Regions from separate parts of the Microbacterium thalassium genome, predicted to be linked through region 1. Evidence: predicted binding sites of a transcription regulator. Region 1 holds the regulator's gene; the other holds the start of a gene.
The links. Region 1 encodes HspR, which represses chaperone genes until heat shock. Its sites were predicted from a motif close to AAGTTGAGTCNNNNNGACTCAACTT; they were not measured.
Positions count from the first base shown of each region.

Region 2: a site for HspR is predicted at 6,941-6,965, ahead of HD594_RS16895 (Hsp20/alpha crystallin family protein). Genes of this name have one in related genera too.

Region 1 covers NZ_JACHML010000001.1:786,532-798,534, forward strand. The annotation lists gene HD594_RS03750 (vWA domain-containing protein) at 1-950, opposite strand, end outside; gene HD594_RS03755 (hypothetical protein) at 1,086-1,643, opposite strand; gene HD594_RS03760 (MFS transporter) at 1,734-3,131, opposite strand; gene HD594_RS03765 (cation:proton antiporter regulatory subunit) at 3,260-3,748, shown strand; gene HD594_RS03770 (cation:proton antiporter) at 3,753-4,955, shown strand; gene HD594_RS03775 (hypothetical protein) at 4,989-5,567, shown strand; gene dnaK (molecular chaperone DnaK) at 5,765-7,636, shown strand; gene HD594_RS03785 (nucleotide exchange factor GrpE) at 7,639-8,280, shown strand; gene HD594_RS03790 (DnaJ C-terminal domain-containing protein) at 8,296-9,300, shown strand; gene HD594_RS03795 (heat shock protein transcriptional repressor HspR) at 9,341-9,832, shown strand; gene HD594_RS03800 (DUF2252 domain-containing protein) at 9,948-11,324, opposite strand; gene HD594_RS03805 (ion channel protein) at 11,350-12,003, opposite strand, start outside.
Region 2 covers NZ_JACHML010000001.1:3,645,255-3,657,257, forward strand. The annotation lists gene HD594_RS16865 (glucose PTS transporter subunit IIA) at 1-1,583, opposite strand, end outside; gene HD594_RS16870 (tyrosine-protein phosphatase) at 1,711-2,433, opposite strand; gene HD594_RS16875 (DUF2207 domain-containing protein) at 2,756-4,576, opposite strand; gene HD594_RS16880 (MarR family winged helix-turn-helix transcriptional regulator) at 4,674-5,108, shown strand; gene HD594_RS16885 (hypothetical protein) at 5,127-5,675, opposite strand; gene HD594_RS16890 (hypothetical protein) at 5,724-6,299, opposite strand; gene HD594_RS16895 (Hsp20/alpha crystallin family protein) at 6,445-6,900, opposite strand; gene HD594_RS16900 (VOC family protein) at 7,109-7,468, opposite strand; gene HD594_RS16905 (acyl-CoA dehydrogenase family protein) at 7,487-8,650, opposite strand; gene HD594_RS16910 (acyl-CoA synthetase) at 8,662-10,251, opposite strand; gene HD594_RS16915 (MarR family winged helix-turn-helix transcriptional regulator) at 10,331-10,798, shown strand; gene HD594_RS16920 (ABC transporter ATP-binding protein) at 11,075-11,833, shown strand; gene HD594_RS16925 (ABC transporter ATP-binding protein) at 11,830-12,003, shown strand, end outside.

The DNA.
Region 1 (12,003 bases):
TCGATGCGCGTCGCGCCGTCACGGCTCGTGATGCCGCGGTTGTAGTCCCACACCGACTTCTCGTCGACGATGACCGCCGACAGGAAGTCCGCGGCGGAACCGGCCTGCTCGGCCTGCCGTGCGTGCCACAGGAAGTGCTCGGGCGTCGACATGTAGTGGCTGACCGACAGCTCCTGCTCGGTGACCGCTGCGGCGATGGCCGGATCGGCGATCGTGGCGGCGCTGACGTCGTCGAGGGAGCCGGCGGCGGTGCCGTAGGACGCCAGCATCGCGGCTTCGCCCGAGGTCGCTGCGACCGGCGAGGTCTTGCCCAGCTTGAACGAGCCCCATTCGGGGTAGCCGAGGTCGGACCAGAGGTTCTCGTCGGCTGCGGCTTCGAAGACATCCGCCCACGACGGCGCCTCGACGTCCCAGCCGATGGCGGCGGCCAGCGGCTGCGGCATCGCCAGCACGATGTTGGACTCGGCGGTGCTCTCGCCCGAGGCGGGCACGACGTCCTCGGCGCCCATGTCGCGCGCGACGGCGAGCCACGTCGAGGCATCGGGCATCCAGACCGTCGGCTGCTCCATCGAGGTCTGGCTGAAGCCCGACGCCGACTGCTCGGCCGCGTAGCCCGACTTCTCGCGCTCGGCGCTCACGGTCACGCACGAGCCGTTCACGTCCCGGGGCTCGTCGTTGTAGGCGGCGGCGAGGGCCGCGACCATCTCGGCGTTCTCGTACGACGACAGCACCGAGACCTCGGTGCACGGATCCGAGCCCGCCGCTGCGGCCGGCTCGTCGTCGGGGAAGGCGATGGGCTGGTCGGCCACGGCGCGGACGATCAGGACCGAGAGCGTGCCGATGGACGCGATCATGAGCACGATGACGGCGGCCGTCGTCCAGATGAGGATGCGGCGTCGTCGTTCGGCGCGCTCGGCGCGTCGCTGATCGATGGCGGAGGGATTGCTCACCGGGGGGCCTCCGGCGGTTCGTCGTCGGGAGTGGTCGGGCCGGCGCCCAGACGCCAGCGACGGCGGGCGGAGCCCGTCCGTGACTGCGAGCCTAGCCGACCCGACCTGAGAGCGAGCCGCGCGGGCCGGCTCCGCTCAGCGCGTGGTCGTGTTGATCATCCCGATGATCACCGCGGTCCACCAGCTGGCCTGCGACACCGTGGCGCTCCAGATGCTCCACGCGCGCATCGACAGCGGCAGCGCGCCGAATCGGACCTCCGCGGGCAGCCGCGCGAGCTCGTCGGTCAGCCGCGTCATCGCGACGCCGTTCATGGCCGCGAGCAGCACGGCGCACATCTTGATCACCGTGAGCGGGTTCGTCAGGTCCGGCTGCAGGAACGCGCCGGAGGCCAGCAGCGCGAAGATCCCCATCCACGCCAGCGGCGAGACGGTGTGCTCGATGCGACGGACGTCCTCGAGGGTGTTGCGGCCGACGGCCCACAGCAGGCCCTTCGTCTCGAGGAGGACGGCGGCGCCGAGGCCGACGATGACGCCGCCCAGGTGCACGAAGAGCGCGGGGATCCGCATCCACTCCGGCGGGACCGCCGTCATGCCCACCCACAGCGACAGCCCCATCGCCAGGAGCACCGCCCAGTAGGCGAGGGCCCGTTCGTGGCGGGCGATTCGCCGTGATTCACGGAGTCGGACGGACACGGTCGGGAGGGGTTCTTTCTTCCGGGCGGACGGGGCACACCCCCCGAAGGCAGGTTAGCGGACTCCGGGGGGTGTGTCGGATCACGCCCGTCAGTCGATGACGGCCTGCTCGGCGCGCACGGGGAGCATCAGCAGGAGCCCTGCGAGCAGGACGAGGACGATGCCGAGGATGCCCAGGCGCGTGCTGCCGGAGAGGGCGACGAACGCCGCGAAGAGACCCGGCGCGAGGAACGACACCGCGCGGCCGGTCGTGGCGTAGAGCCCGAAGATCTCGCCCTCGCGGCCGGTAGGTGTGATGCGGGCGAGGAACGAGCGGCTCGCGGTCTGGATCGGGCCGACGAAGGCGGTCAGGATGAGTCCGGCGATCCAGAAGCCGATGGCGGCGGTTCCGATGAACAGGACGGCGGTTCCGGCGACCACGAGCCCGATGAGCGAGGCCATGATCACGGCCTTGGGCCCGAAGCGATCGTCGAGGCGGCCGGCGAGGATGGTCGAGATCCCGGCGACGACGTTGGCGGCGACGGCGAAGTAGAGCACTTCGGATGACGAGAACCCGAAGACCTGTGCCGCGATGATCGCGCCGAACGTGAACACGCCGGCGAGCCCGTCGCGGAAGACGGCGCTGGCCAGCAGGAACAGCAGCACCTGGCGGTTTCCATGCCACAGCTTCGTGATGGTGCCCCACAGCACGCGGTACGAGCGGAAGAATCCGACGCGGTCTCCCCGCTCGCGCGCCGGCGCCTCGGGGACGCGCACCAGGACCGGGATCGCGAAGGCCGCGAACCACACCGCCGAGGCGAGCACCGCGACACGGATGTAGAGTCCGCCGTCGGTGGGGACTCCGAGAAGGCCCGCGCGGCCGTCCACGCCGAAGCTCTGGATGAACAGCGCCAGCAGCAGGATCAGCAGCACGATGCCGCCGACATACCCCATGCCCCACCCGAAGCCCGAGACGCGGCCCATGTTCTCGCGTGTGGAGACCTGCACGAGCATCGCGTTGTAGCTGACGCCGGCGAATTCGAAGAAGATGTTGCCCACCGCGAGCAGCGTCGCGCCCAGCACGAGGTAGGACGGGGCGGCCTCGACGAAGAACATCGCGGCCATGGCCAGCACCACCACGGACGTGTTGATGCCGAGCCAGAGCTTGCGCCGCCCGCTGCCGTCGGAGCGCTGGCCGAGCACGGGCGCGAGCACGGCGATGAGCAGACCCGCGATCATCAGGGCCCATCCCACGACGCTGGCGTTGTCGGCGAGCGCTCGCACGAGCGCCGGGTCGGCGTCGTTCCCGCCGGCGGCGGACACGATCGTCGGGTCGACGAACGCCGTCGAGGCGAGGTAGGTCGAGAAGACGAACGTCGTGACGACGGCGTTGAAGGCCGCGGAGCCCCAGTCCCAGAGCGCCCAGGCGAGGACTCCCTTCCGGCGGGTTCCCCCGCCGAGGTCGGGGACGGTCTTGGACGGCGGAGACGGCTGCTCGGGCAATGGCATGTCGGTCACGCTAGGACCCTTCGGTGAACGGCGGGTTCCGCCACGGGTGCGCCGCATCCTCGCGGCATGCGTCAGGCTACACGCGGGATCCGGCGAGGAGGCCGCACGGCTGATGCCATGATGGACGCATGTCCGTGCACGTCGAACGAGCCGAGCTACCCGGAATCGGCACCCGTCATGACATCGAGACCGAGGAAGGCCGCCGCCTCTCGGTCGTCACGTTCCGCGAAGGCGGCCGCGAGATCTCGGTCGCCGACGAGGGCGATCCCGACCGCGCCGCCGAGACCGTCGCGCTCACCGACGAAGAGGCGACCGCGCTGTCGGAGGTGCTCGGCGGATCGGTGATCATGACCCAGATCGCGGGCCTGCGCGAGCAGGTCGCGGGGCTGTCGACCAAGCAGATCACCCTGCGGGCGGACTCCCCCTACGCGGGCCGGCCGCTGGGTGACACGCGAGCGCGCACGCTCACGCGCTGCTCGATCGTGGCGATCGTGCGCGATGCCGGGGTGATCCCCGCGCCGGCGCCGGACGACGTCCTGCACGTGGGTGACACCCTCGTCTCGGTGGGGACCAGCGAGGGCCTGCAGAAGCTCGCGGACATCGTCGACGGAGTCTGACCCGATGTCCCATGGCGCGCTCGTTCTCATCGAGATCGGTGCGCTCCTGCTCGGAATCGCCCTGCTCGGGCGCCTCGCCGGTCGGCTCGGGATCTCGCCGATCCCGCTGATCCTGCTCGGCGGCCTCGCCTTCGGGGAAGGTGGTCTGCTGCCGTTCAACACCGGCGAGGAGTTCATCGAGATCGGCGCCGAGATCGGCGTGATCCTGCTGCTGCTGATGCTCGGCCTCGAGTACACGCCGCAGGAACTGATGGGCAACCTCAACAAGTCGCGGATCGCGGGCGTGTGGGACATGGTCCTGAACGCCACGCCGGGCGCTCTGCTGGCGCTTGCGCTCGGATGGGGGCCGGTGGCCGCCGTCGCGCTCGCCGGCATCACGTGGATCTCGTCGTCGGGCGTCATCGCCAAGATGCTCCACGACCTCGGACGCCTGTCGAACCGCGAGACGCCCACCGTGCTGTCGATCCTCGTGATCGAGGATCTCGCGATGGCCTTCTACCTGCCGGTGCTGACGGCGCTGCTGATCGGCCTCGATCTGGGCGCTAGCGTCCTCACCGTCGTCATCGCGCTCGCCTCGGTGATCCTGATCCTGTACATCGCACTGCGGCACGGGCACTTCGTCTCACGCCTCGTGTGGTCCAAGAGCGCCGAGGTGCTGCTGCTGTCGATCCTGGGGCTCACGATGCTCGTCGCCGGCCTCGCGGCGCAGGCGAGCGTGTCGTCGGCGGTCGGGGCGTTCCTCGTGGGCATCGCCATCTCGGGCCCGGTCGCCGAGCATGCGCACCGGCTCCTGATGCCGCTGCGAGACCTGTTCGCGTCGGTGTTCTTCCTGTTCTTCGGATTGTCGACCGACCCCGCCGATCTGGTCCCCATGCTCGTGCCGGCCATCCTCCTGGCGATCGTCACGATGGGCACGAAGCTGCTCTCGGGGTACCTCGCCGCGCGCGGAGCGGGCATCGCCGAGGCCGGTCGCTGGCGCGCCGGATTCGCTCTCATGCCGCGCGGGGAATTCTCGATCGTGATCGCGGGGCTGGCCATCGCGTCGGGCGTCGACCGATCTCTCGCGGCGCTCGCGACCGCGTACGTCCTCATCACCATCATCGTGGGGCCGATCCTCGCGCGCCTGCCCGATGCGCCGTGGTTCGCGGACTGGACCAAGCGGATCCAGAAAGAGCGGAGCAGGAAGCAGCGGCTGGCCTCCTCGTAGACGGCGCGGACGCGCGGGAGGCAGGATGAGCGCATGGATGCCGAATCCGAGCCCGAATCGCAGCCCTCGTCCGACGACGCCCGTCATCGCGGCAGGCACGCCCGCCGCCGAGAGGCGATCACCGAGGCCGGGGGACCGGCCGCGCTGGTCTCGTACTTCAAGGAGCGCGTGTACGCGACGTTCACGGGGCTCGCCATCGTGATCGTGTCGAGCCAGCATCCCGAGCCGGAGCATGCCTTCCTCGCCCTGGTCTTCGGCGTCCTGGGAATCACGACAGCCGGGTTCGTCTCGGAGATCATCGGCCATCTCGCGGTGCACCGCGACCTGTCGTCGTGGGCCGAGGTCGTCGTGCCCCTGCGTGTTTCGGCGGCGGCGATGGCGACCGTCGTGGCGCCGGCGGCGATGATCGGCGCCGCCTGGGCCGGGTTGCTCGACATCGAACTCGCCCTGACCATCGCCGCCTGGATCTACATCGCAACCCTCGGGCTGATCGGGCTGCTGGTGGTGCGCAGATCCCGGCTGCGGTTCTGGCAGTCGCTGCTGGTCCTGGGGCTGCTGGTGGCGCTGGGGGCTCTCGTGCTGCTGCTGCAGACGGTGGCGAAGTCGGTCTGACACACCGGCAGACCGCATCCGCACACGAACTTGAGTCGAGTCATATCAAGTTCATTTGACACGTCCAGACTCCCCACGTACCCTTGAGTCGTTGCGGCTCAACCCGGGATGTCACCCGTGCCGGCGAGCCGCTCGAAGACTTGTGCACTACCCGGACCGCGGCTCGCGGCCTCGGTCCACACGAAGGAGAGAAACACATGGCACGTGCTGTTGGAATCGACCTCGGAACGACGAACTCCGTCGTCTCCGTGCTCGAGGGCGGCGAGCCCAAGGTCATCGCGAACGCCGAGGGCTTCCGGACGACCCCGTCGGTCGTCGCGTTCACCAAGGACGGCGAGGTGCTGGTCGGCGAGACCGCCAAGCGCCAGGCCGTCACCAACGTCGACCGCACCATCACCTCGGTCAAGCGCCACATGGGCACCGACTGGAAGACCCAGGCGATCGACGGCAAGACGTACACGCCGCAGGAGGTCTCGGCCCGCATCCTGCAGAAGCTCAAGCGCGACGCCGAGCAGTACCTCGGCGACTCGGTGACGGATGCCGTCATCACCGTCCCCGCGTACTTCAACGACGCCGAGCGCCAGGCCACCAAGGAGGCCGGCGAGGTCGCGGGGCTGAACGTCCTGCGCATCATCAACGAGCCCACCGCGGCCGCTCTCGCCTACGGCCTCGACCGCGGTAAGGAGGACGAGCTGATCCTCGTCTTCGACCTCGGTGGCGGAACGTTCGACGTGTCGCTGCTCGAGGTGGGCAAGGACGAGGACTTCTCGACGATCCAGGTGCGCGCCACCGCCGGTGACAACCGCCTCGGCGGCGACGACTGGGACCAGCGCGTCGTGGACTACCTCATGAAGCAGTTCAAGGACACGACGGGCGTCGACGTCTCGGGCGACAAGATCGCGCTCCAGCGTCTCAAGGAGGCCGCGGAGCAGGCGAAGAAGGAGCTCTCGAGCTCGACCTCGACCTCGATCAACCTGCCCTACCTGTCGCTGACCGACTCGGGCCCGGTGTCGCTTTCCGAGAGCCTCTCGCGCGCGAAGTTCGAGGACCTCACCAAGGACCTGCTCGACCGCACCAAGAAGCCGTTCGAGGACGTCATCCGCGAGGCCGGCATCAAGGTCGCCGACATCGACCACGTCGTGCTCGTCGGCGGCTCGACCCGCATGCCCGCCGTCTCCGAGCTCGTCAAGCAGGAGACCGGGGGCAAGGAGCCCAACAAGGGCGTGAACCCGGACGAGGTCGTCGCCGTCGGCGCCGCCCTGCAGGCCGGCGTCCTCAAGGGCGAGCGCAAGGACGTGCTGCTCATCGATGTCACCCCCCTGAGCCTCGGCATCGAGACCAAGGGCGGCATCATGACGAAGCTCATCGAGCGCAACACCGCCATCCCGACCAAGCGAAGCGAGACCTTCACCACCGCCGACGACAACCAGCCGTCGGTGGCGATCCAGGTCTTCCAGGGCGAGCGCGAGTTCACGCGCGACAACAAGCCGCTGGGCACGTTCGAGCTGACCGGCATCGCGCCGGCTCCGCGCGGCATCCCGCAGGTCGAGGTCACCTTCGACATCGACGCCAACGGCATCGTCCACGTGTCGGCCAAGGACAAGGGCACCGGCAAGGAGCAGTCGATGACCATCACCGGCGGCTCGTCGCTGCCGAAGGACGACATCGACCGCATGGTGCGCGAGGCCGAGGAGCACGCGGCCGAGGACAAGAAGCGCCGCGAGTCCGCCGAGACCCGCAACCAGGCCGAGACCCTGTCGTACTCGATCGAGAAGCTCATCAAGGAGAACGAGGACAAGCTCCCCGCCGAGGTGAAGGACTCCGTCCAGGCCGACGTCGACGCGCTCAAGACCGCGCTCGCCGGTGAGGACGACGACGCCGTCAAGACCGCGTTCGACAAGCTCAGCCAGAGCCAGTCGCAGCTCGGCGAGGCGATCTACCAGGCCGGCCAGGCCGCGGGCGAGAACCCCGACCCGGCCGCGAACGAGCCGGGCGCGGGCAACGTCCCGAACCCCGATGAGGACGTCATCGACGCCGAGGTCGTCGACGACGAGGACGAGAAGAAGTAAGCATGGCCGACAAGGACCCCGAAGAGCCGATCGAGAACGACGGCGACGAGGTCCTCGGTGGTGAGGGGCCGGACGCCCAGGCGTCCGGCCCTGAGCCGCAGGAGGGCGCCGAGCCGCAGGAGACGTCCGAGACCTCGCAGCAGGAACCGGACGACCTGACCGTCGACGACATCCTGGGCACGACCCAGAACGTCGACGCCGCAGCTGAGGACGCCGTGCTCGCCGACCTCGAGTCGGCGCTGCTGAACGACCTCAAGCGCCTCCAGGCCGAGTACGCCAACTATCGCCGCCGCACCGAGGAGCAGCGCGAGGTCGAGATCGAGCGCGCCAAGGGCGCGGTCGCGAAGGGCCTCCTGCCGGTGCTCGACGATCTCGACCGCGCCGACAAGCACGGCGATCTGGAGGAGGGCACCCCCTTCGCCGCGATCGCGGAGAAGCTGCGCGGCGTCGCCGAGCGCATGGGCATGTCCACGTACGGCGAAGCCGGCGAGGCATTCGACCCGCAGCAGCACGAGGCCATCTTCCAGGCTCCGACCCCGGGCGTGACCGAGGCGACGATCCTCGAGGTCGTCGAGCCGGGCTATCGCCTCGGGACGGTCGAGCTTCGCCCCGCGAAGGTCGTCGTCGCGGTCCCGGCAGAGTAGGCGGAGGGAGCATCCATGGCCAGTCAGGACTGGTTGGAGAAGGACTTCTACAAGGTCCTGGGCGTGTCGAAGGATGTCGCCGACGCCGATCTGAAGAAGACGTACCGCAAGCTCGCGCGGCAGTACCACCCGGACTCCAATCCGGGTGACACCGTCGCCGAGGCGAAGTTCAAGGAGATCAGCGAGGCGTACTCGGTGCTGTCGGACCCCGATCAGCGCAAGGAGTACGACCAGATCCGCGCGATGGGCGCCGGCGGCGCCCGCTTCACCGCGGGCGGCCAGGGAGCCGGCGGCTTCGAGGACGTGTTCTCCATGTTCAACCAGGGCGGACGCGGCGGCGGCGGTCGATTCCAGTCCGGCGACTTCGACGATCTGTTCGGGATGTTCAATCAGGGCGGCGGCGGAACCGGGTTCGGATCCGGCCGCTTCGGGCAGCCGAGCGGCGGCTTCCGCGGCTACGGCGGCCCCACGCGGGGCGCCGACGTCACGGCGCGCACGACGATCGACTTCATCACCGCCACGAAGGGCGAGACGATCACGCTGCAGGGCGAGGACGGCAAGCCCTTCAAGGTGAAGATCCCCGCCGGGGTGTCCGACGGCCAGAAGATCCGTCTGCGCGGCCGCGGCCGTCCGTCTCCGGACGGCGGCGAGACCGGCGACATCGTCGTGCAGGTCACCGTGCGGCCGCATCCGGTCTTCACGCGCGACGGGCTCAACCTGCGCGTGACGGTCCCGGTGACCTTCACCGAGGCGACGCTCGGCGCCACCATCGAGGTGCCGACGCTCGGCGGCGACCCGGTGAAGCTGCGTGTCGCCCCCGGCACGCCGTCGGGACGTGTCCTGCGCGTCAAGGGCCGGGGCGTCGCGACGGCAAAGGGCACCGGCGACCTGCTCGCCGAGGTCCAGGTCGCCGTGCCCGCGCACCTGGACGACGCCGCCCGCGAGGCGCTCGAGCGGTTCCACAGCCTGGAGCCGAAGGAGAACCCGCGCGCCGACCTGATGGCGAAGGCGCGGGGCTGAAGCATGGACGGGACGACCGGGCCGGGGAGGTGAGCGGATGATGGCGCAACCGCGCGAGTTCGACGAGCACGCGCCGATCTTCGCGATCGCCGCCGCGGCGGAGCTCGCGGGCATGCACCCGCAGACGCTCCGCCAGTACGACCGCCTCGGCCTCGTCGTCCCCGACCGCACGCGCGGCGGATCCCGCCGTTACTCGCTGCGCCACGTCGCGCAGCTGCGCGAGGTCGCCCGCATGTCCGCCGAGGGCATCGGTCTGCCGGCGATCGCGCGCATCCTCGATCTCGAGGACCAGGTGCGCGAGCTGACGGGTCGCGTGAACGCCCTCGAGGAGCGCATCCGCGCCGAGGCCCTGAGCCGTCCCGGCGCCCGCGTGTTCGCCGCCGGCCGCACCGGCTCGGTCATCCCCCTGCGCCACGGCACGCGCGTGCGCCGCGCGACCGAGATCGTCGTGTGGCGCCCCCGACAGCCGCTCCCGACGGCGGAGCAGGACGACGCCGCGGCCGCAGACGAGCCGGAGCCCGACGAGGCGTAGGCCCCGATCTGCGCCGGCCAGTGCACCTGAACTCGCCGAATCCATACGTCGTGCGCGCGCAAGAAGCCATGCGCTCGGCGAGAGCCCATGCAGCGGACGCGCGGAGGTCGCGGCGCTACCCCTCCGCCGCGGCGTGAGCGTGGGCGGCGACGAAGTCCGCGTAGTCCTGCCGCGCGACGTCGGCGTACGCGAACGCCCACGCGGTGATGGACTCGGCCGCGACCTTGCCGCCGCCGACGTATCCCGACACCGTCGCGGCGTTGGGGGACTGGCTGTGCGCGCGGGCCAGCACAGCCGCGCACAGCTGCGCGTGGCGCTGGAAGGGGCCGGCCTCGAGGGTCTCGGCCTCGATGCTGCCCTTGCTGTCGTGGAACTGGCGCAGGTAGTAGTCGGCGCGCGGACCGGTGACGTGCCCCAGGAACGGGTCCGACACCGCCTGCAGGATCCGCTGCATCGCGACCACGCGACCGCCCTGCGCATTGCGAGCGATGTAGGCGGTCACCTGCTGCGGCTGCCGGATGGAGCCGCTCGTGAGCAGGACGCTCGGCTGCGCCTCCTTGGACTGCAGGATGAGGGCGTTCCGGTCGCCGTCCTGCAGCAGCAGCAGATAGCACCGCGTTCCGACGCTCCCGACGCCCACGACCCGCCGGGCGACGTCGACGAGCTCGTAGCCGCGCAGCAGCGCGCCGATGTCGACGGGCACCGTGGCGCGGTACTCCTCGAACAGCTCCTTGACCTGCGCGAGCTGGTCCGAGAACGCCCGGACCATCGTCGGCGGAGACTCGATGAACCGCAATCGCCCATCCGGCGCGGTCTCGGTGAGCTTGTGGGCGGCGCGCTCGCCGGTGCGCCGCTCGGCGTCCTTGATGGCGCTCTTCATGGCGGACCGCGTCTCGGGATCCATCTTTCCGACGGCGCCGTCGAGCTCGAAGTGCTCGAAGTAGCGGTCGACGGGACTCTTCTCGGCGTTCGCCTTCATCACGCGGGCGTACGCTCGCACGGCATCCCGGCAGGCGTCGCGCGCCACGTCGGGCGGGTGCCCGCCCGCCTCGGCCGCGAGCACGATGCTGGTGACCAGGCGCTTGACGTCCCATTCCCACGGCGCCCACGCCGCCTCGTCGAAGTCGTTCAGGTCGAACACGAGGGTCCGCTGCGGCGAGGCGTAGAAGCCGAAGTTGGCGACATGCGCGTCGCCGCACGACCCGACGAGGATGCCGCTGTTGGGATCGGCGGCGAGGTCGGCCGCCATCACGGCCGCGGTGCCGCGATAGAAGGCGAAGGCGCTCGCCGACATCCGCTCGATGCGCAGCGGGACGAGCTCGGGCACGCGGGTTGCGTTCTGGGTCTCGAGGATGCCGAGCGGATCGCGGGTCGTCAGGGTGAGCGCGCTCATCCCCTCACGCGGATGATCGCGGCGCAGCGCCCGGCCCGCATCGATGCGCGCGGCGAGCGGAGTCAGAGGTGGCCACAGTGCCGGACTCGCGTCGGACATGTCCGGAGTGTGGCACGTCTGCTGGTCACGCGGAAGGGCTTTGGTCCTTGGGCGCCTTCTCGTCGGGTCCGGTCTCGTCGTGCTCGGGGTGCACGATCATCTCGGGCCCGCGCGAGACGAGGAGCCACGCCGGCAGCACGGCGACGCAGACCATGGGGATGAGCGTGATGTCGCCGACGATCGCGATCGCCGCGAAGATGCCGATCCACCCGTCGCGCGAGATCGCGAGCGTGAACCCGAGCACGCCGGCCGACAGCGCCAGCCCGAAGGGGATGTCGGGGACGAGGGCATGGAACAGCATGCCCGTGGCGATGCCGAGGAAGATCGCGGGGAAGATGCGGCCGCCGCGGAAGCTCGCCGCCGCGGCCACGACCAGGGCGACCATCTTCACCCCGAGGATGATCGCGAGCTGCCCGGCCGTATAGGTGTCCACGCCCTCGATCAGCTCGGCGCTCTGGTCGAGTCCCTTGAAAAGGGTCACCGGACCCCCGATCGCCCCGAGCGCTCCCAGGAGCACGCCACCCACCGCGGGGACGAGGAACGGATGCCGCATCAGCCGTCGCAGCAGCCGGTGCAGCGGCGGCAGCGCCCACGCCGTGAGCAGGCCGAGTCCGGCGGCGACCGTGGCGATCAGCATGCCCCACACGATGTCGAGAGGCTGAGGGCCGCCGTACGGCTC
Region 2 (12,003 bases), 2.9 Mb from region 1:
GGTGACAGCACGTGGAGCGCGACGTCGGCGGGGTTCACGGTGCGGGGAGCGGCCGCGGCGATGATCGTGTCCGAGCTCTCGCCGCCCTGACGCGAGGCGATGTCGGCGACGGTGACGCCGGCGGCGGCGACCTCCTTGGCCTCCTTGGGCTTGTAGCCCGACAGCATCACGAGGACCATCGAGGTCGCGAATGCGGCGCCGATCGCGATCGTGTAGAGCAGGATGTTGTCGAACGCGGGGATCGTCAGCAGCGACGTGAACACGAACGCCTGGGTCTTCACACCACCGCCGATGCCGATGATGATGCCGCCGACGGCGCAGCCGACCAGCATCCGTGGATAGATGCGCTTGAACCGCAGATGGATGCCGTAGAGCGACGGTTCCGAGATGCCGCCGAACAGTCCCGCGGCGAGCGCACCGGTCGCCGTCTGCCTCATCTGCTTGTCGCGCTCGCGCCAGGCGAGCACCAGGACGCCGGCGGTGGCGCCGAAGCACGCGAAGTTCCACGCGCCCATGGGGCCCTGGATGAAGTCGTACCCGAGCGTCTGGATGTTCAGCAGCATGATCGCGTTGATCGGCCAGTGCAGACCGAGCGGAACCATGAACGGGTACGCCAGCGGGATGAGGATCGCGAAGACGAACGGCGACCACGTGTTGATGGCGGCCAGCCCCTGCGCGAGCCACGCGCCGACGTACACGCCGATGGGGCCGATGAGGAACGCCGTGAGCGGGATCATCACCAGCATCGCCAGGAACGGCACGAAGATCAGCTGCAGGTTGTCGGGAATGATCTTCTTCAGGCCCTTGTAGAGGGGCCCGAGGGCGGCCGCCATCAGCAGCGGCGGGAACACCTGGGAGCCGTAGTCGAAGATCGTCAGGGGAACGCCGAAGATCGGGATGACGATGACCTCGCTGCCGAAGGCGACGATGGTGCTCGCCTCGGGGTTGCTGGCCAGAGCCGTGAACCCCGGGAGCATGACGACGGCCATGACGGCGAAGCCCACCCACGGGTCGGCGCCGACCTTCTTCGAGGCGTTGTAGGCGACCAGCAGCGGCAGGAAGAAGAACACCGACTGCCACATGAGGTTGACGAACTGCCATGACGGCGGCAGCTCGGTGCGCGGATCGGCCCAGTTCCCGATGACGCCGAGCGTCGACATCAGCGCCATGAACGTGATGAAGAACGACGCCCCGAGCAGGGCGCCCAGGATCGGGCGGAAGGAGTCCGACAGGAACTCGAACAGCCCGTCGATCCACGCGACCTTGCCGCGGGGGCCCTTGGCCCGCTCGCGCGCCTTGATGTCGGCCGCGCTCTCTTCGCCGCCGCCCCCGCCGCCCATGCCGGGCAGCGCCATGATGTCGTTGTAGACGTTCTGCACGCCGCCGCCGATGACCACCTGGTAGCGGTCGCCGGCCTGCGGCACGGCTCCCATCACGCCGGGGATCGCCTCGACGGCCCCCTTGTCGACGGCGGATCCGTCGATCAGCTGGAATCGCAGCCGGGTCGCGCAGTGCGTCAGGCTCTGGATGTTGCCGGCCCCGCCGACCTTCTCGACGATGTCGGCAGCTGGACTCTCAGCCATGGACGTCACTCCTTCGATGAGGCGTCGGCAGCGGCCCGAAGGCCGTTCCGACAGCGCCGTCGTTCCCCCTGGCCGCGAGCCTATTGCAGCCCGGCGCGCGCGTCGATAGGCCCGGCGTCGGCCGTCGTCACGTCGTCTGCACCGCCGCCCCGCGCCACGTGCGCACCGCCGCGCGGGCAGGGTCTGCGACCTCCGCGGCCGCGAACCACGCGTCCACGTCGATCCCCTCGTAGATCGATACGAAGGCGGATGCGGGCGTGTGTCCGAACCGCTCCAGCACCGCCATGCGCTCGGCGACATGGGACGATCTCCCCCGCAGCGCCTCCATCGCCTCGGCGTTCGCGAACGACTCCAGGTAGTCCGCCGTGGCCGCCTCGGTCGTGACGCCCAGCGCCCGCAGCAGCACCGCCGAGACGAACCCGGTGCGGTCCCATCCCGCACCGCAGTGGAAGAGCACCGCTCCGTCGCGCGCGCTCGCGATGGCATCCAGCACCGAACGCATCCGCTCCGGCAGCTGAGCGAGATGGTCGAGGTAGTACAGCGGCGTCCCCCAGCGCCCGTCGGCTTCGATCGGCTCCCAGAAGCGGCGGTTCATGCCGCCGTCGAGGTCCACCGTGATGCGGTCGAGGTCCGGGGGCACATCGTCGGTGCGCTCCTCGGGCCGACGCAGGTCGATCACCGTCGCCACTCCGCGAGCGCGCAGGCGGGCCCACCCGCCGTCGTCCACGTGATCGAGGGCCTCGGATCGGAAGAACACCCCGGTCGGCGTCGTCGTCCCGTCGGCCCGGTCCAGCCCGCCGAGATCGCGCGCGTTGGCGAGGCCGGCGATGTCGAGGCGCAGCGGGGTCATGCGACGAGTCTTGCATCCGGTCCGCGCGCCCGGGCACGGCTGTCGGCCCCTGACTTCGGCGCGTTCCGCCACGGCGCAGACCACCGAAACGGGCCGACACCGGGCCGTTGTCTGACCGCTTCCTATGAGCCGCAAAAGAATCACAGAAAGATAACGACAAACCCTTGCCGCCGTTATCTATCCGTTATAGAGTGCTTGCACGGTAGTTGTTTTGCTGTGGCAGCTACCGGCATGTGATTGCAGGACACTCTTGGTGCAAGGGACAAGGGCCGGTCGGGAGCCTCTCCGACCGGCCCTTACTCTTGCCCGCGCGCAGCCGGGCTCAGACCCCGCCGCCGCCTCCGCCGCCGCCTCCTCCTCCGGCCGAGCCGCCGCCGCCCGAACCGCCCGACGTCGAGGCCGACGATGACGTGCTCGCCGACAGGCTCGAGATGCCGCGCGAGAACGCGTAGGCGTTGAAGGCGCTGCGCCCCGCGTACCAGCTCGGGCCGTTGTTCGGGCCGTACAGCACCGCCAGCTGCTCGGACCACTGCTTCTCCTGCCCGAACACGACCGCGTACGGCAGCAGCGCCTCGTAGATCTTCAGCATCTGCCGCGGATCGTCGACGTCGACCGGCACCCGCTCGGCGCCCTTCGGGGACTGCAACATGCGGATGCGGTCGGCCTCGGCCCATTCGATGAAGACCTTCAGGCCCGCGAGGTGGTCGCGCGTCTCGGCGCCCTTCGCCGTCAGCGGCTGACGCGACACGAGGGTGATGACCACGAGCACGGAGATCGCCGCGCCCACGATGACGGCGAAGGGGACGAGCCCGCTCATGCCGTTCTCCATGCCGATGAAGCCGAAGAACGCCACGAGCGCACCGGTCGCGATCATCCCGAGGATCGGCCACGCCCGTGCGCCGGCCGGAACCCTGCGACGCAGCCCGCGGCGCTTGAGCTCCTTGGTGGCCGCGGCGAGGATCCGCTGGGCCGCCGACGACAGGCGCTTGTCGCTCTTGCCGAACTCGAACACCTCACCCGGCCGCCCGTAGGGGAACAGCGCCGACAGCAGCATCCGCCCGTCGCCGTCCGCCCGCGACGGGTCGATGAGCTCGGCGCTCAGGCGAGCGCTGCCGAACCAGCGAGGCGGGCCTTCGATGATGCGGATGCTGCCGACCACGGCCTGCTCGAGCACTTCGGCGGGGATCGCCTTGCTGGTCTTGCCGAGCATCACGGCGCTCTCGAGCGCGTCGATCACCGCCGGCGGCGTGTACTCGGCGATGATCGTCGGCCGACCGGGCTCGTCGCGCAGGAACCGGCGGCGCACCCAGATCGTCATCGCGAGCACGGCGACCACGCCCGCCGCGGCGATCGCCTGGAGCCACCCCCACACCGAGGCGAAGTACGACGTGTCGAACGGCGTGAACGTGCCGGCCTCGAACGCGACGGCGATCGTCAGGGTCTGGTACGGGCCGACGTCCGACACGGACGCGCGGATGGTGGTGGAACCGTCCTCGGCGGCATCAGCCGTGATGTCGCACGTGTCCGTCGAGCCGGTGTAGCCGGCGTAGCAGGCCCGGTCGCCGGTGAGCGCCGCCGCGAGGTCGGGCGGCACCACGAGCGCGACCGAGACACGGCCGAACGGCTGGCGCCATTCCTCGCCGTTGACGTCCCAGTAGAACTCGTCGACGCCGGTGTCGGAGAAGAACCGGGTGACGTTCTGGAGCGTGTACGTGAAGACGTACGTCTGCGTCCCGAGCACGTAGTCGTCGGCGCGCGAGGTCATCGAGTAGTAGCCGTCGGAGCTGTCGACCTCGGACGCCCGGGGGTTGCCCTCGCCGTCGGTGATCGACACGAGATGCGGGAACAGCGGGATGCCCAGGTACGAGTCGGGGATGCTGCGGCGCATGCCGCGGTTCTGGTCGAAATCGGGGAACTGCGCCACGAACGTCTCGACGACGGTGAGGGTGCTCGCGCCGTCCTCCGCCCGGCCGAGGGTGTACTCCACGTCCATGCTCGCGAACGTGAAGTCGTCCACCCCGGCGGTGACGATGGCGTTCGGCACCGACTCGGGGGCCGGCGCGGCAACAGCCGGCGCGGTACCGGCGAAGATCGACCCGGCCGCGACGGCGATCACGATCAGGATGCGGGCCGGTCCCGGCATCCGCTTCCCCGCCGACAAGCCCGCACGACGTGCATTCCCCACCAAGCTCCCCATGGCAAGAGCCTATGACCCGCCGGTTCGCTCTACTCTGGTGGACATGACCGACCGCCGCCTCGCCATCGACGCGTGGGAGAGCCTGTTCCGCGCCCAGCACGAGGTGTTCGCCGAGATCAGCGCCGACTTCGACGGAGCGGAGCTGTCGCAGGGCGAATACGACGTGCTGCTGACGGTGACGCGCGCCGACGAGATGACCGCGAAGCTGCGCGATGTCACCGCGCGGATGCTGATCAGCCAGCCGAGCGTGTCGCGCCTGGTCGACCGCATGGTGGCGCGGGGCCTGCTCACCAAGTGCGCCGACCCGGGCGACGGTCGGGGCTCCCTCGTCACGGCGACCGAGGAAGGCGCTGTCGCGTTCCGCAAGGTGGCGTCGCAGCACGGCCGCTCGATCGCGGCGCGCATGTCCAAGCTCAGCGACGGCGAGCTGTCGCAGCTGCACACCCTCACGGCGAAGCTGCGCGACGACGGGGACTGAGCCGGTCCGGACGGCGGGTCAGCCGCCGATCGGGGTGAGCTGGACGACGGTCCACACGACCACGAGCGCGACCGCCGCGAGCGCGGCCACGGCGAAGACCGTCGCGACCGCCCGGGACGCCGCGACGGCCGGCAGGAGGAACGCCGCGAGCAGGCCGGTCAGCGCCGCCGGGAGGATCAGCGCGAGCAGGGCGAAGGTGGCGCCGGCACCGACGTGGCCGCTGCCCAGTGCGATGAAGACGCCCGGAATGACCGCGGCGGCCGCGCCGACGACGGTGAACACGGCGGCGGCCCTGCGCGGGTACCGCGCCGATGCTGCGAGCGGCCGCGCAAGGATCAGCGCGACGGCCGGGACTCCGATCACGGCCGTCACGACCGACACGATCGCCGTCGCGACCATGGTCCCGGCGAGCACGGTCGGATGCTCGACCTCGTCCGCGGCCATCGCGGTCCAGGCCAGCGAGCCGAGCCACAGGCCGAGCGCCCCGAAGACGGTGTAGAGCGGGATGCCCACCGTCGCAGCCGTCCACCCCGATGCGGTCCTGGCCGCCACCGCCTGCTCGCTCATCGCGTCCTCCTCGGTCGCCGGGTGCCTGCTCATCATGCCCTATGGAGCTCAGCCGACGGCGCAGGCGAGCAGCGTCCAGCGGTCCAGGGGCGCGAACGCCAGCACCGCCCACAGGCCGACGACGACGACGGCGAACCACTTCGCGGCGACGAACAGGCGGATGAGCACGCTCGAGTGCTCGACCCGGCCGACGAGCGCGCCCCCCACCGCTCCCGTGAGGGCGGCCGGGAGCACGAGGCCGAGCATCGTCGCGGCGATCCCGGCAGCCGGGTGGAGGCATCCGATCACGATGAGGATGCTGGGGACGAGCGCGCCCGCGGCGCCCAGCGCGGCACCGAGCGCGACGCGGCGCACCGGCGTCGTCCCGATGCGGGGGAACACGCTCCGCGACAGCGACGACACGCCCGCGATGCCGACCACGGCGGCGACGGCACTGGCCGCCCCGATCGCGGCGGTCGGCCCGCCGAGGACCGACGGTGCCAGCACGTCGTCGCACACGACGCGGTTCCACAGGGCGGTCGCCGCCCACAGGCCGATTCCGCCGAACACCGTGTACAGCGGGATCCCGATCGTCGTCGCCAGGCGTGCACGTGCGCCGGCGTGCGCGAGAACGTCGGCGTTCACCGCTTCCTCCCCAGAACTCGTCGGCGCGGAGCGGCATCGATGCCGCATCCGTCCCATGCTCCCACGCGCCGGATGGCGCGCCCCTCACGCGAAGGGGCGCGCCATCCGGTTGCGCTGCGAGCAGCCTCTCACGGCGTCGGTGCGATCACTGGTCGACAGGCTGCGGCCCCTCGGTCGACTCGTGAGCCTTGATCACCGGCGCACCCTCTTCGGTGGACACCTCGATCTTGCGCGGCTTGGCCTTCTCGCTGACCGGGATCGTGACGCTCAGCACGCCGTTGCTGTAGGTCGCGGCGATGCGGTCGGTGTCGATGCCCTGGCCGAGGTTCAGCTGGCGGATGAAGCTCGCCGCCTCGCGCTCGCGGGTGATCCACTTGACTCCCTCGCCCGTGGTGAGCGTGCGCTCGGCCCGGATCGTCAGCAGCTGACCGTCGACGTCGATGTCGACCGAACCGGGGTCGATGCCCGGAAGGTCGGCGGTGAGGACGTAGTGGTCACCGTCGCGGTACAGGTCCATCGGCATGCGGCGCGGGCCGCGGCGGGCGTCGAAGAGTCCCGAAGCCAGTCGGTCGAGGTCGCGGAACGGGTCATAGGTTGCCATGGTCGTCTCCTTCTGTCGGTTGTTTCGGACTCTGGTCTGAAAGTTGAGCCCTCTCGACTCAACTAGAGAGAGATTAGCACTCTCCATCCCCGAGTGCTAATGACTTTCGTCCTCTCTTCGCGCACGGCGAACACCCGACGCCGACAGACGTGCGCCGGTCTCCGGCGCCGCCCGGACGGCGGCGCACCCGCAGCCTTGTCGCCGGCGCTCAGGGGCGCTGGAACGCGATCAGGCCGATCGTGTTTCCCTCGGAGTCGCGGATGAACGCCTGCCACTCGTCGTACCCCACGGGGCCGAGCGCGTCGTCGTCGTGGTGGAAGATCACGTGCGGAGGCGAGACGACCTCGGCGCCGACGCGCTCGAGCGCCTCGTGCACATTGTCGACCTGCAGGTACACGAGGGTCGACGGGGCATTGCGGTCGAGCAGGAGGCGCGTGCCCGCGAGGTCGAAGAACAGCAGCCCGGCCTCGTCGAAGCGGGCGATGGATCGCATCCCGATGAGCCGGGCGTAGAAGTCCTCCGCGCGGTCGAGATCAATCGCCCGCTGGGCGACCTGGACGAGTCTCACGCCGCCAGTCTCGCACCGTCACACGAAAGCCTGCATGCCGGTGATGGCGCGCCCGAGGATCAGGGTGTTCACCTCGCGGGTGCCCTCGAAGGAGTACTGGGCCTCCGCATCGGCGAAATGACGGATGACGTCGTAGTCGATGACGATGCCGTTGCCGCCGAGGATCTCGCGACACCAGGCCACCGCCTCGCGCGTCCGGGACGTGGCGTACAGCTTCGCCATCGCCGAGTGCTCGTCCGAGGAGACGCCGCGGTCGTTCAGGGCCGCGACGCGGACGACCATCGCCAGTGACGCGGTGATGTTGCCGAGGGACTTCACGAGCAGGTCCTGGACGAGCTGGAACGACGCGATCGGCTTGCCGAACTGCGTTCGCGCCCGCGCGTAGGCGAGAGCGTGCTCGTACGCGCCGATGGCGTTCCCGACAGCCGACCAGGCGACGTCGAGACGGGTGGCCTGCAGCACCCTGTTCGTGTCCGCGAAGCTGTTCGCCTCGGCGAGGTGCCAGGAGTCGGGGACGCGCACGTCGGTCAGCGTGATGTGCGCGTTCTGCACGATGCGCAGGCTGTATTTACCCTCGATCTTGTCGGCCCGATAGCCGGGCGTGCTCGTCGGCACGATGAAGCCCTTGACCTGGTCGTCGGCTTCGTCGCGGGCCCATACGACGACGACATCGCCCCACGTGGCGTTGCCGATCCAGCGCTTCTCGCCGTTGAGCACCCAGTGGTCGCCGTCCCGGCGCGCCGTGGTCCGCAGGCCGCGCGCGACATCCGACCCGGACTCCGGCTCGGTGAGCGCGAACGAGCCGATGACCTCCCCGGTCGCCATCCTCGGAAGCCACTCGGCCTGCTGCTCGACCGAGCCGCACAGCGCGATCGAACCGCTCGCCAGCCCGGTGTGCACGCCCGCGAACGTCGCCAGCGAGGAGTCGACCCGCGCCAGTTCGAGCGTCACGAACCCGCGGAACACGGCCGAGTTCTCGAAGGCCGCGTGGTCTCCGCCGAAGGAGTAGACGCCGAGCTCGGCCAGCGGCCCGATGATCTCGGCCGGGAACTCCGCCCGCTCCCACAGGCCGTTCACCTGCGGGCGGACCTCCGATTCCAGGTACGCGCGCAGCGCGAGCAGAGTCTGCCGCTCCGGCTCGGTGAGGTCGTCCTCGAATCCGAGCAGGTCCGCCGCGAGCATGCCGCCCGCGGTCACGAGAGCGCCCCGACCGCGTGGGCGTCGCGCAGCAGATGCTTCTGCACCTTTCCCGTCGCCGTGCGTGGAAGCTCAGCGACGAACTCGAAGAGCTTCGGGATCTTGTAGCGCGCGAGTCCGTCTGCCAATGCGGCCCGCATGCCGTCCGCGTCGAGGGCGGCGCCGGCCTCGAGCACGATCAGCGCCTTGCCGACTTCACCCCAACGCTCGTCGGGAACCCCGATGACGGCGGCTTCCACCACGCCCGGAACGTCCAGCAGCGCGCTCTCCACCTCGGACGGGTACACGTTCTCCCCTCCCGAGATGAACATGTCCTTCGACCGGTCCTTGAGGAAGTGGAAGCCGTGCTCGTCCTTCTCCGCGACGTCACCGGACTTGTACCACTCGCCGTCGAACGATTCGGCCGTCGCCCGCGGGTTGTCCCAGTACCCGAGCATGATGTTCAAGCCCCGCACGTAGATCTCGCCGGACTCGCCGACCGCGGCGTCGTGCCCGTCGGCGGCGACCACTCGCACGTCCGTGAAGAAGTGCTGTTTGCCGGCCGACCCCTCCTTGCGGATGGCTTCGGCAGGCGACAGCAGCGTCACCGCCGGCGCCGCCTCGGTGAACCCGTATCCCTGCTGCAGCTCGACGCCCTTGCTGTTCCACTGTCGCAGGACCCGACTCGGCACGGGGGCGCCGCCCACGATGAGGGTCCTCAGGTCCGGGAACGCCATCACCTCGAAGCCGTCGACGCCTGCCATCGCATCGAGCATGGCGGGCACCGCGAACATGGAGTTCACGTGCAGTTCCCGCAGTGTGCCCACGACCGCCACGGGGTCGAAGTGGCGTTGGATGAGGATGTGCCCGCCCTTCAGGAACATCGGCAGCACGAGCGCGTTCAATCCGGCGATGTGGAACAGCGGCGCGACGGCGAGCGACACGTCGCCGGTGCGGAGGTCGGTGGAGATGAGCATGTTCAGACCGCTGTAGGTCATGTTGGCGTGGCTGAGCACGGCGCCCTTGGGGCGGCCGGTCGTGCCGGACGTGTACATGATCAGACACGGGTCGTCGAGCCCGACTGCCGCCGGCGTCGACTCCTCCGAACCCGCTGCGAGCAGCGCCTCGTACTCGCGCGCCCACGTCTCGTCGTCACCGGCGTCGTAGTCGACCGAGACCATCTGCACGCCGAACGCCTCCTGCTCGAGCATTCGCGCGATGGCTCGCTGCTCCGCCCCGAACAGCAGCATCCGCGCTCCGGAGTCGTTGAGGATGTACCCCACTTCACCGTGCGAAAGGCGCGCGTTCACGAGCACCGCTATGGCGCCGATGCGTCCGAGCGCGAACAGCGTCTCGAGCAGTGCGGGGTGGTTGAACCCCATGTACGCGACGCGGTCGCCGTGGCGGACCCCGAGGTCGGCGAGTGCGCCGGCGAGCTTGCGCACCCGCCGATCGACCTCGGCATACGAGGTCGACTCTCCTTCAAAGGTCCACGCCGGCAGGTCCGGCGCAAGCAGAACCCGCCGCTCCGCCCACGTGCCGAGCCCGTAGTTCGTGGGAGGAATCTGAGAGTGAGGGGCGCCGAAAGCTCCGGTCGACGTTGACATGGGGACATTCGAACAGAGACCGTTGACCTTGTCAATGATTTATCCTTACCAGCGCATGCGATATGGTGTTCACCATTGCGTGACAGAAGGGCACACGGTGAAGGAGAACGCGAAGGAGCGGCTCAAGAGCGCCACCCTCTACGAGGACATGGGCTTCCTCCTCACACGCTCCCGCGCCGTGTGGGTCGCGCGCGACCGAGCCTTCTTCGCCGAGTTCGGCCTCAACGGCCGCCTGTACGCGGTGCTGTCCCTGGCGGCCTCGGGAGAGAATCCGACGCAGCGCGAACTCGCCGACTTCCTGCGCCTGGACGCGAGTCAGATCGTCGCGCTGATCGACGACCTCGAACAGCGCGGCTACGTCGAACGACGCAGCTCGCCCACGGACCGCCGAACGAACATCATCGTCGCGACCGACGCCGGCAGGCAGGTGCACGGCGAAGCCCGCGCAGCAGCTCGCGACGGCGAGCAGAGCATGGGGCCGAGCCTGAACGCCGAAGACCGGGCGACGCTGCTCGCCCTGCTTCAGCGCGTCGCCTTCGAGGAGTGATCGGCGAGCCCGTCCGGGCTCGGCCGTCGTGAGCTTCTCCCCCCCCCCGCGGGCGGACATCCGCCCCGGAGTTCCCGCCTGCCCGCCTACGCGACGAGGCGCGAACAGTCAACATGATTCCAGTCAGCGGGATTTGATTGACATCTTCAATGATGTCGGTTACGTTCATGGTGTCGCCAGATCGTTGACACATTCAACGTTCGGCGGCAGGAGCCCGATACGAGGTTCACAACGACGTGGATGGGATTGGCAGTGCTTGAGTTCCAGCATCTATCGGTGCGATACGGCGCCGGAGTCGAGGCCCTTCGGGACGCGACGCTGAGCCTCGCCGAGGGGCGTGTGACGGCGATCATCGGCGGAAACGGCGCCGGCAAGAGCACGATGCTGCGCGCCGCGAGCGGTCTCCTGGGCTTCCACGGGGGGACGATCACCGACGGCGACGTCCTGCTCGGGGGAGACCCCATCAGCAAGCTCAGCGCCGCGAAGATCGTGGAGCTCGGCGTGGTGCACGTACCGGAGGGTCGCCGGGTCTTCGGCGATCTCACCGTCATCGACAACCTGCGCGCGGGGGCTGCGACCGTCAAGAGCGGGCGCAAGCGCGATCAGAAGCTCGCCGAGGTGCTGGAGCTGTTCCCGATCCTCGCCGAGCGCCGGAACCAGCGCGCCGGCCTGCTCTCGGGCGGCCAGCAGCAGATGCTCGCGATCAGCCGGGGGATGATGAGCTCTCCGAAGGTCATCCTGCTCGATGAGCCGACGCTCGGCCTCGCTCCCCAGACGGTCGAGCAGGTCGCCTCGGTCATCACACAGATCAATGCGCTCGGAATCACCGTGGGGGTCGTGGAGCAGAACGCCGCCATGGCCCTGCGGATCTCCGACTACGGCTACGTCATCGAGCAGGGTCACGTCGTGCTCGAAGACGAGGCCGCGCCCCTGCGCGACTCCCCCGACGTGCAGAAGCTCTTCCTCGGCGGCGATGCCGTCGAAACGGAGTCCGAAGCCCACGAATACAAGACACTCTCGAGGTGGTCGGCATGAGCCCCCGCACCCTCAAGGTCCAGAACGTCTCGCTCTCGTTCGGCGGCATCAAGGCCCTCTCCGGCCTGTCGTTCACCGTGCAGCCGGGAACGATCCACGCGGTCATCGGCCCGAACGGGGCCGGCAAGTCGTCGTGCTTCAACGTCATCTCCGGCGTCTACAAGGCCGAC